Regions from separate parts of the Faecalimonas hominis genome, predicted to be linked through region 1. Evidence: a T-box and tRNA genes for the amino acid it is inferred to sense, from the RefSeq annotation. Region 1 holds a T-box; the other holds one or more tRNA genes.

What was found. A T-box is a leader RNA that pairs with one kind of tRNA and senses whether it is charged. The one in region 1 lies ahead of proS (proline--tRNA ligase), so its partner is inferred to be a tRNA-Pro.
Region 2: it has a tRNA-Pro gene. The T-box ahead of proS (proline--tRNA ligase) is inferred to sense a tRNA for this amino acid. The anticodon was not compared.

The regions. Positions count from the first base shown of each region.
Region 1 covers NZ_BAAHSH010000003.1:20,264-27,061, forward strand. Annotated here, with positions in the region: gene ACYQ35_RS00390 (CCA tRNA nucleotidyltransferase) at 1-277, opposite strand, end outside; gene ACYQ35_RS00395 (thioredoxin family protein) at 292-534, opposite strand; gene ACYQ35_RS00400 (CobW family GTP-binding protein) at 543-1,481, opposite strand; gene ACYQ35_RS00405 (winged helix-turn-helix transcriptional regulator) at 1,485-1,811, opposite strand; gene ACYQ35_RS00410 (NAD(P)-dependent oxidoreductase) at 1,964-2,596, shown strand; gene proS (proline--tRNA ligase) at 2,625-4,067, opposite strand; T-box leader at 4,138-4,354, opposite strand; gene ACYQ35_RS00420 (Rpn family recombination-promoting nuclease/putative transposase) at 4,550-5,440, opposite strand; gene ACYQ35_RS00425 (RluA family pseudouridine synthase) at 5,513-6,166, opposite strand; gene spoVG (septation regulator SpoVG) at 6,266-6,550, opposite strand; gene glgD (glucose-1-phosphate adenylyltransferase subunit GlgD) at 6,568-6,798, opposite strand, start outside.
Region 2 covers NZ_BAAHSH010000004.1:36,271-43,068, forward strand. Annotated here, with positions in the region: gene ACYQ35_RS00725 (LL-diaminopimelate aminotransferase) at 1-31, shown strand, start outside; gene ACYQ35_RS00730 (MerR family transcriptional regulator) at 26-817, opposite strand; gene ACYQ35_RS00735 (YitT family protein) at 895-1,533, shown strand; tRNA gene ACYQ35_RS00740 (tRNA-Gln) at 1,625-1,695, shown strand; tRNA gene ACYQ35_RS00745 (tRNA-Gln) at 1,722-1,792, shown strand; tRNA gene ACYQ35_RS00750 (tRNA-Pro) at 1,806-1,879, shown strand; gene ACYQ35_RS00755 (undecaprenyl diphosphate synthase family protein) at 2,040-2,660, shown strand; gene ACYQ35_RS00760 (GNAT family N-acetyltransferase) at 2,709-3,137, opposite strand; gene ACYQ35_RS00765 (ABC transporter ATP-binding protein) at 3,258-3,962, shown strand; gene ACYQ35_RS00770 (FtsX-like permease family protein) at 3,969-6,798, shown strand, end outside.

The DNA of each region.
Region 1 (6,798 bases):
TATCTTCATATTTTCCGTCAATGCGATATGTCGTTACTTCAAAACCTTCTTTTCCCATTAACACGGTAATCGTTCCATGCTCAATTCCCGTGTCAAAAGTACGTTCAAACAGTGCCTTCGTCTCTTCTGGCAAGGCCGATGTGGTAATATCCCAGTCTTCCGGCTCTCTTCCCAAAATCGAATCTCTGACGCAGCCTCCGACTGCATACGCTTCATATCCATGACTTTTTAACGTATGGATAATCTTTTTCACTTTCTCCGGTAATGTAATCTTCATTATCTGTTCCTTTCCTATTTTCCCGTGGACTGTATATATGTTTTCACTTCGTCCTTTTTCATCACTCTCCCGGCGGAAATCATTTTTCCGTCAATCATAAGCGCCGGAGAAGTCATCACGCCCAATTTCACAATCTCCATAAGATCTTCCACCTTTTCCACTTCCGCTTCAACACCGGTTTCTTCCACTGCCTGCGTTACATTCTCATATAATCTGTCACACTTGTCACAACCTGTACCAATCACTTTAATTACCATATTTCCCCCTAATTTCTTAACTTCATTTCTGTATCATTATATTTTGCCCACACTGCAAAAATCTCTTTAATGACAGCCGCCCCTATTTTAGAAATAAACACAAGCTGTCCCTTTTCCAACGCATCTGTCTTCTGCAAATCAATCTTTTTTCCTACCAGGTCAACCTGATTCCAGCCTTTTCCCTTAAATTGGACAAATCCTTTTGCTCTGTATAAGCTTGGTGCAATCTCTTCCAAAAAAGAACGCAGTCCTTCCTCTTCCACTTCCGACTCAAGTTCCATAAACAGGGTTTTTGGTTTTGTTTCTTCCGTATTTGTTGTTTCTTCGCCTTCCGCCCACTGATACAATAATAAATCTTCTTCTAAAACAGTTATATCCAAATCTCTATTTGCACTTTCCACAATTTTGCATACGGGGTTAATCGTTCTGATAACTTTGCAAAGATTTTGAACTTCCTCCTCAGACACCAAATCCGTTTTTGTAATAACCGCCAGATGGCAATGTTTCAGTTGCCTGTGAACTGTCTCTAAATCCTCCAGTTGTGACAGGAAATTCACCGAATCCACGAAACAAATCACCCCTCGAAAATCATAAGACCTACCCGATACCATCTCAGAAGCCTTCAGAATTTCTTCTACATTCGACGGGTCACCTAATCCGGAACTTTCTACAAACAATTTATCAAATTCATATTGCGCCATCTCGCTTAATGCCTGTACGAACTGCAGTTTTAAACAGGAACAAAAAATAGAGCCGCGGTTAATCTCCACCATTTGAATATCATTATGTTTTAATATCTCACCATCAATCCCCAGTTTTCCGAATTCATTCTGAATCACACCGTTTTTTTCTTCTTTTGACTCCTGTAAAATTCTTGATAATACAGTTGTTTTCCCCGCACCGAGAAAACCGGTAAATACATACAGTTTCGTTCTCTTTTCTTCCATTTTCTATCCCTTCTTTCTTTTCTTCTTATATTCTGTTCCCCAGTCAACCATGGAACTCAAAACCGGTTGTAAACTATATCCTGTTTCTGTAAGCGTATATTCTACTCTCGGCGGCACTTCCGCGTATACTTTTCGCGTAAGCAGACCGCTTTCCTCCATCGAGCGCAAATTTGTGGTCAATACCTTTTGAGATACATTTCCAATTGATTTTTTCAGTTCTCCAAACCGTTTTGTCCCCGGCATCAAATCACGCAGGATTAAGACTTTCCATTTGTCCCCAATCAGCATAAGTGTCGTCTCCACCGGGCATATCGGTAAATTTTTTTCCATAATAATCCCCATTTCTTCACAATAGTTACTTTTAGGTAACTATAGCACAAAAAAGTGCTTACTTTACGATTCTTCTCTACGCTTATATTATAATCTTGTAAACGGAAAACAACAAGCCATAAATAAAACAATAAATCGAGGAGGTAATCATTATGAAGATTGCAGTTGTTTGTGCAAATGGTAAAGCAGGTAAATTAATCACGAAAGAAGCAGCGGATAGAGGACTCGACGTTACCGCTATCGTGCGTGGCGAAAATAGGTCCGCTGCCGGGAAAGTTGTCTTAAAAGACCTTTTTGAACTCACTTCAGCTGACTTGGCAGATTTCGATGTCATAGTTGATGCTTTCGGTGCATGGACACCGGAAACCATTGACAATATTCCTAGAGCAGTAAAACACCTTTGTGATTTGCTATCAGGTAAAAATACGCGTCTGCTGATTGTCGGTGGTGCCGGCAGCCTCTATATCAATAAAGAACATACTTTATGTGTAGCCGATGGGGCTGATTTTCCTGAAGCATTTAAGCCTTTGGCAGAAGCACACGATAAGGCTCTGCGTCACCTTCGTACGAGAAATGACGTAAATTGGACATATATAAGCCCTGCCGGAGATTTTCAGGCAGACGGAGAAAGAACCGGAAAATATATTTTAGGTGGAGAAGAGTTGACTTTAAACTCTAAGGGTGAAAGTGTAATCAGTTATGCCGACTATGCAATAGCTATGGTTGATGAAATCATAAAAGGAAAACATGTACAACAACGAATTTCTGTTGTTTCTGAGTATTAAAAAAGATTGCGCATATGCGCAATCTTTTTTAATAAGATTTTCCCCAATAAACCATATGTTTTGCAGGTTTTCCACAACAGATACAAACATCTGACAAATGCTCCTGTTCAGGTGGAATACAACGTGAAGAAGCGCCGCCTGTCTGTGCCTTAATCTCATCTTCACACGCCTCATCTCCACACCACATAGCTTTGATAAACCCACGGTTTTCCTGGGATTTCTCAATCATTTCGTCCATCGTAACCGCTGTATCAATATGAGAATCAAGGAATGCTTTTGCTTTATCAAACATATCTTTCTGGATTGTTTCCAAAATCTCACCTAATTTTGTTGTAATTTCATCTAAAGATACAACAATTTTTTCTCTTGTATCACGTCGTACAACGACAACCTGATTATTTTCAATATCTTTTGGCCCGATTTCAATACGTGTTGGAATTCCCTGCATTTCCTGCTCACTGAATTTCCACCCCGGACTCTTATCTGAACTGTCCATGTTGACAGCATATCCTGCCGCTTTTAATGTGTTCATAAGTTCTGTTGCTTTCTCAAGAACACCTTCTTTATGCTGAGCAATTGGAATTACTCTTGTCTGTACAGGTGCAATTCTTGGTGGAAGAACAAGTCCGCTGTCATCTCCGTGTACCATAATAATCGCACCAATCATTCTTGTTGTTAAGCCCCAAGACGTTTCATATACGCTGTGCAACTCATTGTTTTTATCCAAATATTTAATGTCAAATGCATCTGCAAATCCGCTTCCGAAGAAATGACTTGTCGCTGCCTGCAACGCTTTTCCGTCATGCATCAATGCTTCAACGGTATAAGTGTCTTCCGCGCCTGCAAATTTTTCACTGTCTGTCTTCTTACCTGCAACAAGTGGGATTGCAAGACTTTCTTCAATAAAGTCTTTGTAAATCTTCTGCATCAAAATTGTTCTTTCTTCCGCTTCCTCATATGTTGCATGAATCGTGTGTCCTTCCTGCCATAAAAACTCTCTTGAGCGCAGGAACGGTCTTGTTGTTTTCTCCCAGCGGAGTACTGAACACCATTGATTCCAAATCTTTGGAAGGTCTCTGTAAGACTGTACTGTTTTGCTCCAATGGTCACAGAATAATGTTTCAGATGTAGGTCTGATACACATTCTCTCCTGAAGCGGTTCATTTCCTCCATGTGTAACCCAGGCAACTTCCGGTGCAAATCCTTCAATATGATCTTTTTCTTTCTGAAGAAGATTTTCCGGAATCAACATTGGAAGGTATACGTTTTCTACGCCTGTTTCTTTAAATCTTTTATCTAGGTCTGCCTGAATCTTCTCCCAGATTGCATATCCGTTTGGCAGATAAACCATACAGCCTTTTACTCCTGTGTAGTCACATAACTCCGCTTTGCTTACTACGTCTGTGTACCACTGCGCGAAATCTTCATCTCTGGAAGTAATCGCTTCTACAAATTTCTTTTCTTTTGCCATAGCACTCTCTCCTTTTTACTACTTCATTTGATAGTTTACGGAAACAAAAAACGCCGGATTTTTCGTTCCCTAAAGGGACCGAAAAACTCGGCGGTACCACCCTAATTAATTATGACAACATATACCTGTTTATCATAATTCACTTTCTTCCCTTTAACGCAGAGATACGTTGTATTTTCATACAAAGCTCGAAGGCAGGTTCTATATAGCGCCCGTAGAAATATTCCACCATAAATTTCCTCTCTGTAACTTCTTCTATATATACTAATCCTTTTCATCGCCAATCTGTATAACTATCCGTAATTTTACGGGAAATGCACATCTTTGTCAAGTCCGTAACCTGAAAGTATAGTTATATTATAGAATTCCTCCGCTTTCTCATTGAATATCTGCCTGAACCGGCATTGATTTGTTTACTTATAACCGCAAACCCTTACGCTCGGATTTGCGGTAAATAGATTTGAATTTTTAGAAGAGATTATTTACATTTTAGAAATAAATTCATCTAATGATTTTACCTCACTTGCAATCCGTATCCAGTATTTTAAAATTTCTTCGTCCTCTTCTTCAGAAATTTTGTTCTGAAGTTCTTTTGGAAGTATATCAAATTTAGATAAAAACATTTTCAAAATCTCAGACATTCCCAAGTTTCTTCCCTCAGAAATGCCTTCGTTACGTCCCTGTTCCAATCCTTCTTTCCTTCCAACTTCTCTTTCATCTTTCAGCAATTCTTCAAAAAGCATATATTTTTCCTCCATTTCCCTATTCTGTTTAATATGCTTCACAAATTCCTGTATTTTCCTTACATATTCATCTTCAAAGTCATTTTGACTTTCCTTTAAATCTGCTTTTACAAATTTTAAGAAACGCACAAGTTCTTTCGGGACTTCCGCGTCGTTCTCACCTTTTGTACTTAGAAATACGATATTTCTTTTATCCTGTAATTCAACCGTCTTAATTTCTGTACATTCCATCGCAAAAGTATATTTATATTTCTTTTCGCCAAACGGATCAAAATCACAAATAAAAATAACATAACTATTCGGAAGTTCGGAATATTCACACCCCGACAATAACATCTCCATATCCATCTGACTCTGATAATATCTGCTTCTCAATCCCAAAGCACTTTGAGAAGACACCTGCATTTCTACATTATAACGTGTATTATTTTCGTCTTTTGCATATACGTCCAAACGCACGCCTTTATATTCCGGGTGATAGACAATATTTTTCTCCGTACAGACTTCTACATGGTCGATTTTTATCTGTAACGCTCTCTCCAAAAAGCCTTTGCAGTTTTCCTTATCTAACATGACTGCCGCAAACATAAAATTATCTTTAATTGTAAGGTTCTTTAATTGTTTCTTCATTCAGTTTCCTCCGTTTGCAGAGGAATTCTATAAGTTATATTATATCAGAGTTCCTTAAAAAACGCTATATAATTACTCCAACTCAAATACCATTTCCTTCTTTGTCTTTGGGTGTACAAACCGCAGCCTGTACGCACAGAGGGCAATCTTATCCCACTTCTCCTGCTCATAATTGCCCGCATTGTATTTCGCATCACCCATAATTCCACAACCAATATTTGACAACTGTACTCTTATCTGGTGGTGTCTGCCTGTTTCCAGACAAATATGTAACACCGCTGTCCCGTCGCCTTGTTCTTCCGTCACTTTGTAGTGTAATACTGCTTTTTTTGCTCCCATTTCATTTTCACCGCATACGCGAGAAGTATTGGAACGCTTATCTTTTACCATATAGTTGACAAGTGTTCCCTCCTGCTGCTGCGGAGTTTTGCAGACAACCGCCCTATATTCCTTTCCAAATCCTTTTTGCTGCAACTGTCTGCTTAACTCTTTTGCCGCAAAAGGTGTTTTTGCAAATACAAGCAGCCCTTCTACCATTTGGTCCAGGCGATGTATAACGGCAAGATACGGTTCCTGTTTTTTTGACGACTGCTGATGTAAATAGTTTTTCAGCAGGCTCACCATATCTTTTTCCCCGATTCGGCTTGTCTGAGTCGCTATTTTAGGTAGTTTATGACAGACAAGCAAATGTTCATCTTCGTACACAATGTAATCTTTTATATCCATTCCTGCTTCCTTTCATTTTTTATCTATTATACACAATTTACATAAAAAAGTGTCACAAAATCTCTTTTCGATTCCGTGACACTTTCTCCCTGCTAAACTTTATACAACTTCTTCAACTTCAGGTTCTTCCTGTAATACCTCTTCATATTTTGCTAAAATTGTACTCTGTATCCTGTCTCTTGTTTCCGAATTAATTGGGTGTGCAATATCTCTGTATTCCCCATCTAATGATTTCTTACTTGGCATTGCGATAAATAATCCTTTTTCTCCCTCAATTACTTTGATATCATGTACTACAAATTCTTCGTCCATGGTAATTGACACTACCGCTTTTAATTTTCCTTCTTTTGCTACCTTTCTTACTCGTACATCTGTAATCTGCATATCTTTGGCCTCCTTAATTATAATGTATATCTATCATTTTTTTCTACTACAACTTTCACTCCGTCCTCACCGATATAGCGGGTATTGGCTCGAATCGTATCTCTGCTTTCCACAATACAGTTTTCAATATATGTATTATCCCCAAGATACACATCATTCAGAATGATTGAGTTTTTAATAATACAGTTATTTCCAACAAATACTTTTTTAAATAGAATGGAATTTTCAACTGTACCATTGATAATAGT
Region 2 (6,798 bases), on a different contig from region 1:
GCTGCAAAAAATAAGTGCGTTACCTTTATAGGCAGCGCACCTGCAGTTCAGTAATATGCTCTTCAGTATTTTTTGACTGATGAATGTCAATCCAAAGCAGTTCCCGTACGGGACCTGCGGGAGTAAGATGATGTTCCTCTGCGTACCGGAATAATTGGGGGATATAAACGACATTTTGTTTACTTTTGCCCCTGTAGCAGAGAGTGAGGTAATATCCCTCTTCCAGATATTCTTTCCCGTTTCTATCTATTATAAAAACGTTTTCATAGTTACAAAAAAGTTTCTTATTGACGTTTTCGGCAGATATGGAAGAACCTATTCGGTTGTTGCCGATAATATATAATCTCTCTTCGTCCTTATTCAGTAACTGCTTAATTAATATATCCATTTCCTCATCGGTTTTGTAAGGGGAATGAATGACATGGCAGTACCGTTTCTCATAGTATACTTTCCGAATCTCACCGATTGGCTGTAAGACAGCATTGTGTATAGTCTGAAGGCGTTCTTCCACATTTTCTCTTAAATTAGCGAGTAGATTTAGTTTCTCGGTAATCACAGCCAACTCTTCGGTGAGAAGTTGTTCCGTAGAATGAATAGTTCTATTATTTAAGTAAGTTTTAATTTGTTCCATAGAAAACCCCAAACTGCGTAAATCCCGAATGACATTTAAACGCCAAAGTTCGTTCAGACTATAAAGACGATATCCTTTTTCACTTCGTGTAGGTGTGAGTATCCCTAATTTTTCATAGTAGCGCAGAGAATCTGTGCCAATATGATATAATTTTGAGATTTCTCCAATATGATAATATTTTTTCATAGACATTCTCCTTTGAAAAGGTGTTGACCTTAGTATTATACTAAGGTTTATGATAAATTGCAAAGGAGGAAGTAAAAATGACAATTATTCAACGAATTACGGACGGATTATCATGGAAAAAGATTTATTACATCATTATTGGAGCGATTATTTGTTCCTTTGGCATTTATAATATACATCAGCAGACAGGAGTGACGGAAGGCGGAGTTATAGGTACGATGCTTCTCATACACCACTGGATTGGGTTGGAACCGTCAGTGATTACTCCGATACTGGATATCAGTTGTTATATTTTTGCCTATAAATATTTGGGCGGGCGATTTTTAAAAATATCTTTTGTTTCCACATTAAGCGTTTCTTTTTTCTTTAAAATCTGGGAACAGTTTCCACCTGTTTTGCTGGATTTGTCCTCATATCCGTTTGTTTCAGCAGTTTTAGGAGGAATTTTTGTTGGAGTGGGAGTAGGTCTTATTGTACGTCAGGGCGGCTCAAGTGGAGGTGATGATGCCTTGGCATTGGCTATTTCAAAGGTGACGCATTGCAGGCTGTCAAAAGCATATATGTTTACTGACTTTACCGTGTTGATTTTATCACTAAGTTATATACCATTTAGCAGAATTATTTTCTCAATTATTACGGTGACAATCTCGTCGTACATCATTGATTTTGTACAGCAATTTGGAAAATATGAAGCGCTGGAATTGGAGGAAGGATAAAAATTTAAAAAATATTAAAAAAACAGTTGATTTTTGAAAAAAACCTGTTATAATTATTTGTTGTGTGGTTCAGTTACTTCACAACAATTAATGCGGAATGGTGTAATGGTAGCACAACAGACTCTGACTCTGTTTGTAGGGGTTCGAATCCCTTTTCCGTAGTCTTTAGATAAAATTGAATATATTAATGCGGAATGGTGTAATGGTAGCACAACAGACTCTGACTCTGTTTGTAGGGGTTCGAATCCCTTTTCCGTAGTTGTGAAAATTCTCGAAGTGTGGCTCAGTTTGGTAGAGCGCTACGTTCGGGACGTAGAGGTCGCGTGTTCGAATCACGTCACTTCGATTTATTTGAAGATAAGTTTTTGGATAAGATAACGGTTAAGGCGTTGTTTTATCTGAAAACTTATTTTTGTTTTTATATAAAAATGATAAAAATTTTGTTGATTCCCTGTATAAACTCCTGTTTCATGGAAACACTCGCAATAGATAAGGTGGTGGCAAACATGAGAATCCCCAAACATATTGCGATTATACCGGACGGAAACAGAAGGTGGGCAGTGCAGCATAAATTGGAGAAGAAGGACGGGTATCAGAAGGGACTGGATCCCGGCGTGCAGGTTTTGAGAAAGGCGAAAGAATACGGGATTTCGGAAATTACTTACTATGGATTTACAACGGATAACTGTAAGAGGCCGACGGAGCAAAAGGAGGCTTTTAAAAAGGCGTGTGTTGATGCTTTGCGTCTGATTAAAGAAGAAGGGAATGTTTCGCTTCTCGTTTTGGGAAATGCGGAGTCTGAAAATTTTCCGAAAGAACTTATACAGTACACAACGAGGCAGGAAATCGGAAATCCGGAGATAAAAGTAAATTTTCTGGTAAATTACGGCTGGGATTGGGACTTATCCGGTATTGCTCATAGAAAAGACGCATATTCTAAAGAAATATCAAGGATAGACTTAGTCATTCGCTGGGGGAATATGAGAAGGTTGTCCGGAATGCTTCCGATACAGTCAGTGTATGCTGATTTTTATGTTGTGGAAGACTTATGGCCGGATTTTGATGAGAGAGATTTCGATGCGGCGATTAGTTGGTATGATAAACAGGATATTACATTGGGAGGCTAAAAAATCCAAAACAATCCGCTTAAGCAAAGCGGGTTGTTTTGGATTTCTTTAAATGGATAATTCCATAATCGCGCTTGGTGAGACAGATACGTCTTTGTGCGTTTCCTGAAAACCTAAATGTTTGAAACAGTCCATGGCGTTTCTGTTTTGTTTATCGCAAGTCAAAATGATTTTACTCAGTTTTCGCAACCGGCACAGTTCAACATAGTTTTTTAGCAGGGAGGAAAAGATTTTCAGGCCTCTAAAGTCTTCGTGAATGTGGATTGTATCAAGATGCAAAAGATTATCAGATTCGATGATTTTAGAAAATCCTGCGAAGGTATAATCATACGATAATAAAAAGTATTCAAAATCATTGGATATATCTTCACATATTGTTTCCGGCAAAAGAGGAGCGTCCAAAAGTTCTTCCGTCACCGCACAGAGAGAATAGACGAGTTCTTCATTTGTCACAGGGATAATTCGTAAATGGTTCATACATATTTCTCCTTAATAGTTTATAGAAAATTTCCTTGTTGTGTCCGCTGGGACAATGGTATTATTATAATAGGATAGGAAAAAAGAAACAAGAGGTTTCGACAAAATGGAGGCGTGATGATGAGTGCGTTTGTAGAATTGAGAGATGTGAAAAAGATATATAAAATGGGGGAAGTGGAAATTCAGGCTGTGGCAGGAATTGATTTTAAGATTAATAAAGGAGAGTTTGCGGTTGTTGTCGGGGCAAGTGGAGCGGGGAAAACGACAGTTTTGAACATTCTCGGTGGAATGGACACTGCAACGAGCGGGGAAGTTCTCGTGGACGGCAATGACATAACAAAGTACAATAGGAAAAAACTGACTGCATACAGAAGAGATGACATAGGGTTTGTTTTTCAGTTTTATAATCTTGTTCCAAACCTGACAGCGCTTGAAAATGTGGAACTGGCGTTACAGATTTGCAAAAATCCTCTTGATGCAGAGAGCGTTCTAAAAGAAGTAGGATTGGGCGAAAGATTGAATAACTTTCCGGCACAGTTATCAGGAGGAGAGCAGCAGAGGGTATCAATTGCAAGAGCATTGGCGAAAAATCCTAAACTGCTCTTATGTGACGAACCGACAGGAGCGCTGGACTACAATACGGGTAAGGCGATTTTGACTTTACTACAGGATACCTGTAGAAAAAAAGGCATGACGGTTATTTTGATTACCCATAACTCTGCGATAGCGCCGATGGCAGACAGAGTTATACATATAAAGAACGGAAAAGTTTCCAAGGTAGAAGAAAATAGAAATCCGGTTTCAATAGAAGAGATTGAGTGGTAGATATAGATGAAGAAAAAAGCGTTAAGAAAAGATTTTTATATGGAGATAAAACGGAGTTTAGGGCGTTTTTTATCAATTTTTTTCATTGTGGCTCTTGGAGTTTCTTTCTTTGCGGGAATACGGGCGGCAGAGCCGGATATGAGATTTTCTGCAGATGAATATTTTGATGAACACCATTTGGCAGATTTGAAAGTGATGAGTACGTTTGGACTTACGGAGGAAGATGCAGAAGCCATTAGACAGGTGGAGGGCGTGAAAAAAGCAGAGTATGGTTACAGTACGGACGCCATATGTCAATTGGAGGACAGTGAGAAGGTAGTACATGTTATGTCGGATCTTCCCACAATGAATCAGCCAGATGTGTTGGAAGGAAGAATGCCTAAGAAAGACAATGAATGTTTTATGGACATTGATTTTATGAAAATGGCAGGATATAAAGTGGGAGATACGGTGCAACTGGAATCGGGAACGGAAGAAGGGTTAGATAAAACGCTTAAACATTCATCTTACAGGATTGTGGGAGCCGGGAGCAGTCCGTGTTACATTTCCTTTGAAAGGGGAAGCAGCACGATTGGTACGGGAGAAGTCAGCGGATTTATTGTAGTAACTCCTGAGACATTTTTGACGGAGGTGTACACCGAAGGTCTGATAGAAGTGGAAGGTGCGAAACAGGAGACAGCATTTACCGGAGAATATGATTCCAAAGTAGAGAAAGTGTCAGAGAAAATCAAGGAAATAGAAGATGTTCAATGCCGGAGAAGACAACAAGAGATTGTATCGGAAGCACAGGATAAGATTTCAAAGTCAGAAACAGAGTTGAATAAGGCAAAACAGACGGCGAAAGAGGAATTGGATTCGGCGCAGAAGACAATATCTGACGGTGAAAAAAAACTGACTGAAGGGAAAAAGCAACTTTCCGATGGGCAAAAAGCAATTTCAGAAGCAAAAAGTAAACTTTCCGGGAAAGAGAAAGAACTTTTGCAGGCAAAGAAAGAGTATGAGACAGGGATAAGTCAATTACAACGGGGAAAGGAAACTTTAGAGGCGAAGGAAAAAGAGTTTCAGAAGCAATATGCGGAAGCGCAGAAGGGAATACAGACACTGCAGGGTACGATAAAGACACTGGAAAAAACACTTGCGGAGCAGAGGGTGCAGTACAATATCATTCAAAAACAAATAGAAAGTCTGAATCCGGATATTCCGGAAGAAAAGGCACAGATAGAGGAACTGAAAAAGAAGCAGGCTGTTATAGCAAATGCCATTCAGAAAATGGAAGGGCAGGTATCCGCATTAAAAGGACAGTTGCAGGAAATAGAGGCGAAACTTTCTGCAGGTCAGACAGCAATCAATCAGGCGAAAAAGGAAATTGCACACAATGAAGAGATGTTGAAAAAAGCCGGAAAGCAGATTGCTGATGGGGAAAAACAACTGCAGCAGGGGAAAACAGAACTGACTTCAAAAGAGAAGGAATTCAAAAAAGCAGAAGAGGCAATCAAAAAAAGTGAGAAAGATCTGGCTAAAGGAAAGGAAGAATATCTCGCGGCAAAAAAAGAGGCGGACGCAAAGATTTCCGATGGCGAAAAGAAAATCGCAGACGCGAAAAAAGAAATCGGAACGATTGGAAAGCCAAAATGGTATGTAAATAACAGGGAAGTATTTCCGGAATACAGCGGTTATGGAGACAATGCGGAGAGAATTAAGGCGATTGGTAAAGTATTTCCGCTTATCTTTTTCCTTGTGGCAACTTTAATCAGTCTGACAACGATGACCCGTATGGTTGAAGAGCAGCGAACACAGATAGGAACGATGAAAGCGCTGGGGTACAGCCGTCTTTCGATTGCGGGAAAATACATTAACTATGCGTTAATTGCCACAGTGGGAGGAAGTATCGCAGGTGTTCTGATCGGAGAAAAACTATATCCGTATGTGATTGTTTTTGCATATCAGATTATGTATGTACATATGCCGAATATCGTTATTCCGTATAATGTGAAATATGCCGTTATGGCAACGGTGGCAGCGGTTGCCTGTACAATGTTTGCGACGATACTTGCCTGTTATAAAGAAATGGCGGAGCACCCGGCAGTGCTTATGAGACCGCCGTCACCAAAGCAGGGAAAAAGAGTATTTTTAGAAAAAATTCCGTTTATCTGGAAACGACTTAGTTTTATATGGAAATCTACTATCCGTAATCTCATTCGCTACAAGAAAAGATTTTTCATGACCATATTTGGAATTGGCGGCTGTATGGCGCTTATCTTGGTTGGGTACGGACTGAAGGATTCCATTTTCAGTATCAGTGTCATTCAATATGGGGAGATACAGAAGTACAATCTACAGTCACTGTTAAATGAAGATGCCTCAGATGAAGAGAAAAAGGCGTTGGAAACTTATAAGGAAACGCAAAGTGAAATAAAGGATTCCTTACAGATTTACATGAAAAATATCAAAGTGGGAAAAGGAAGTACGGAAAAGGACGTATATATGTATGTTCCGTCAGATACAAAGGAATTTGATAAATTTGTGACCTTGAAAGACAGAAAGACAGATGAAGAATATAAACTTACGGAAACAGGCGCGGTTTTAACTGAAAAAATGGCAAAGACATTAGATGTAAAAAAAGGTGATAAAGTCTATATCAAAGATGAGGACGGCAGGAAAAAAGAAGTTACTGTTACGGCGATATGTGAAAATTATATGGGGCATTACATTTATCTGACAAAAGGTATGTATGAAAAAATGTATGGAGAAAGTCCTTCATTTAACAGTGAACTTTACAAGTTAAAAAATGCAGCTGAGAAAACAACATTACAGATAGGTGAGGATATGCTGGAGA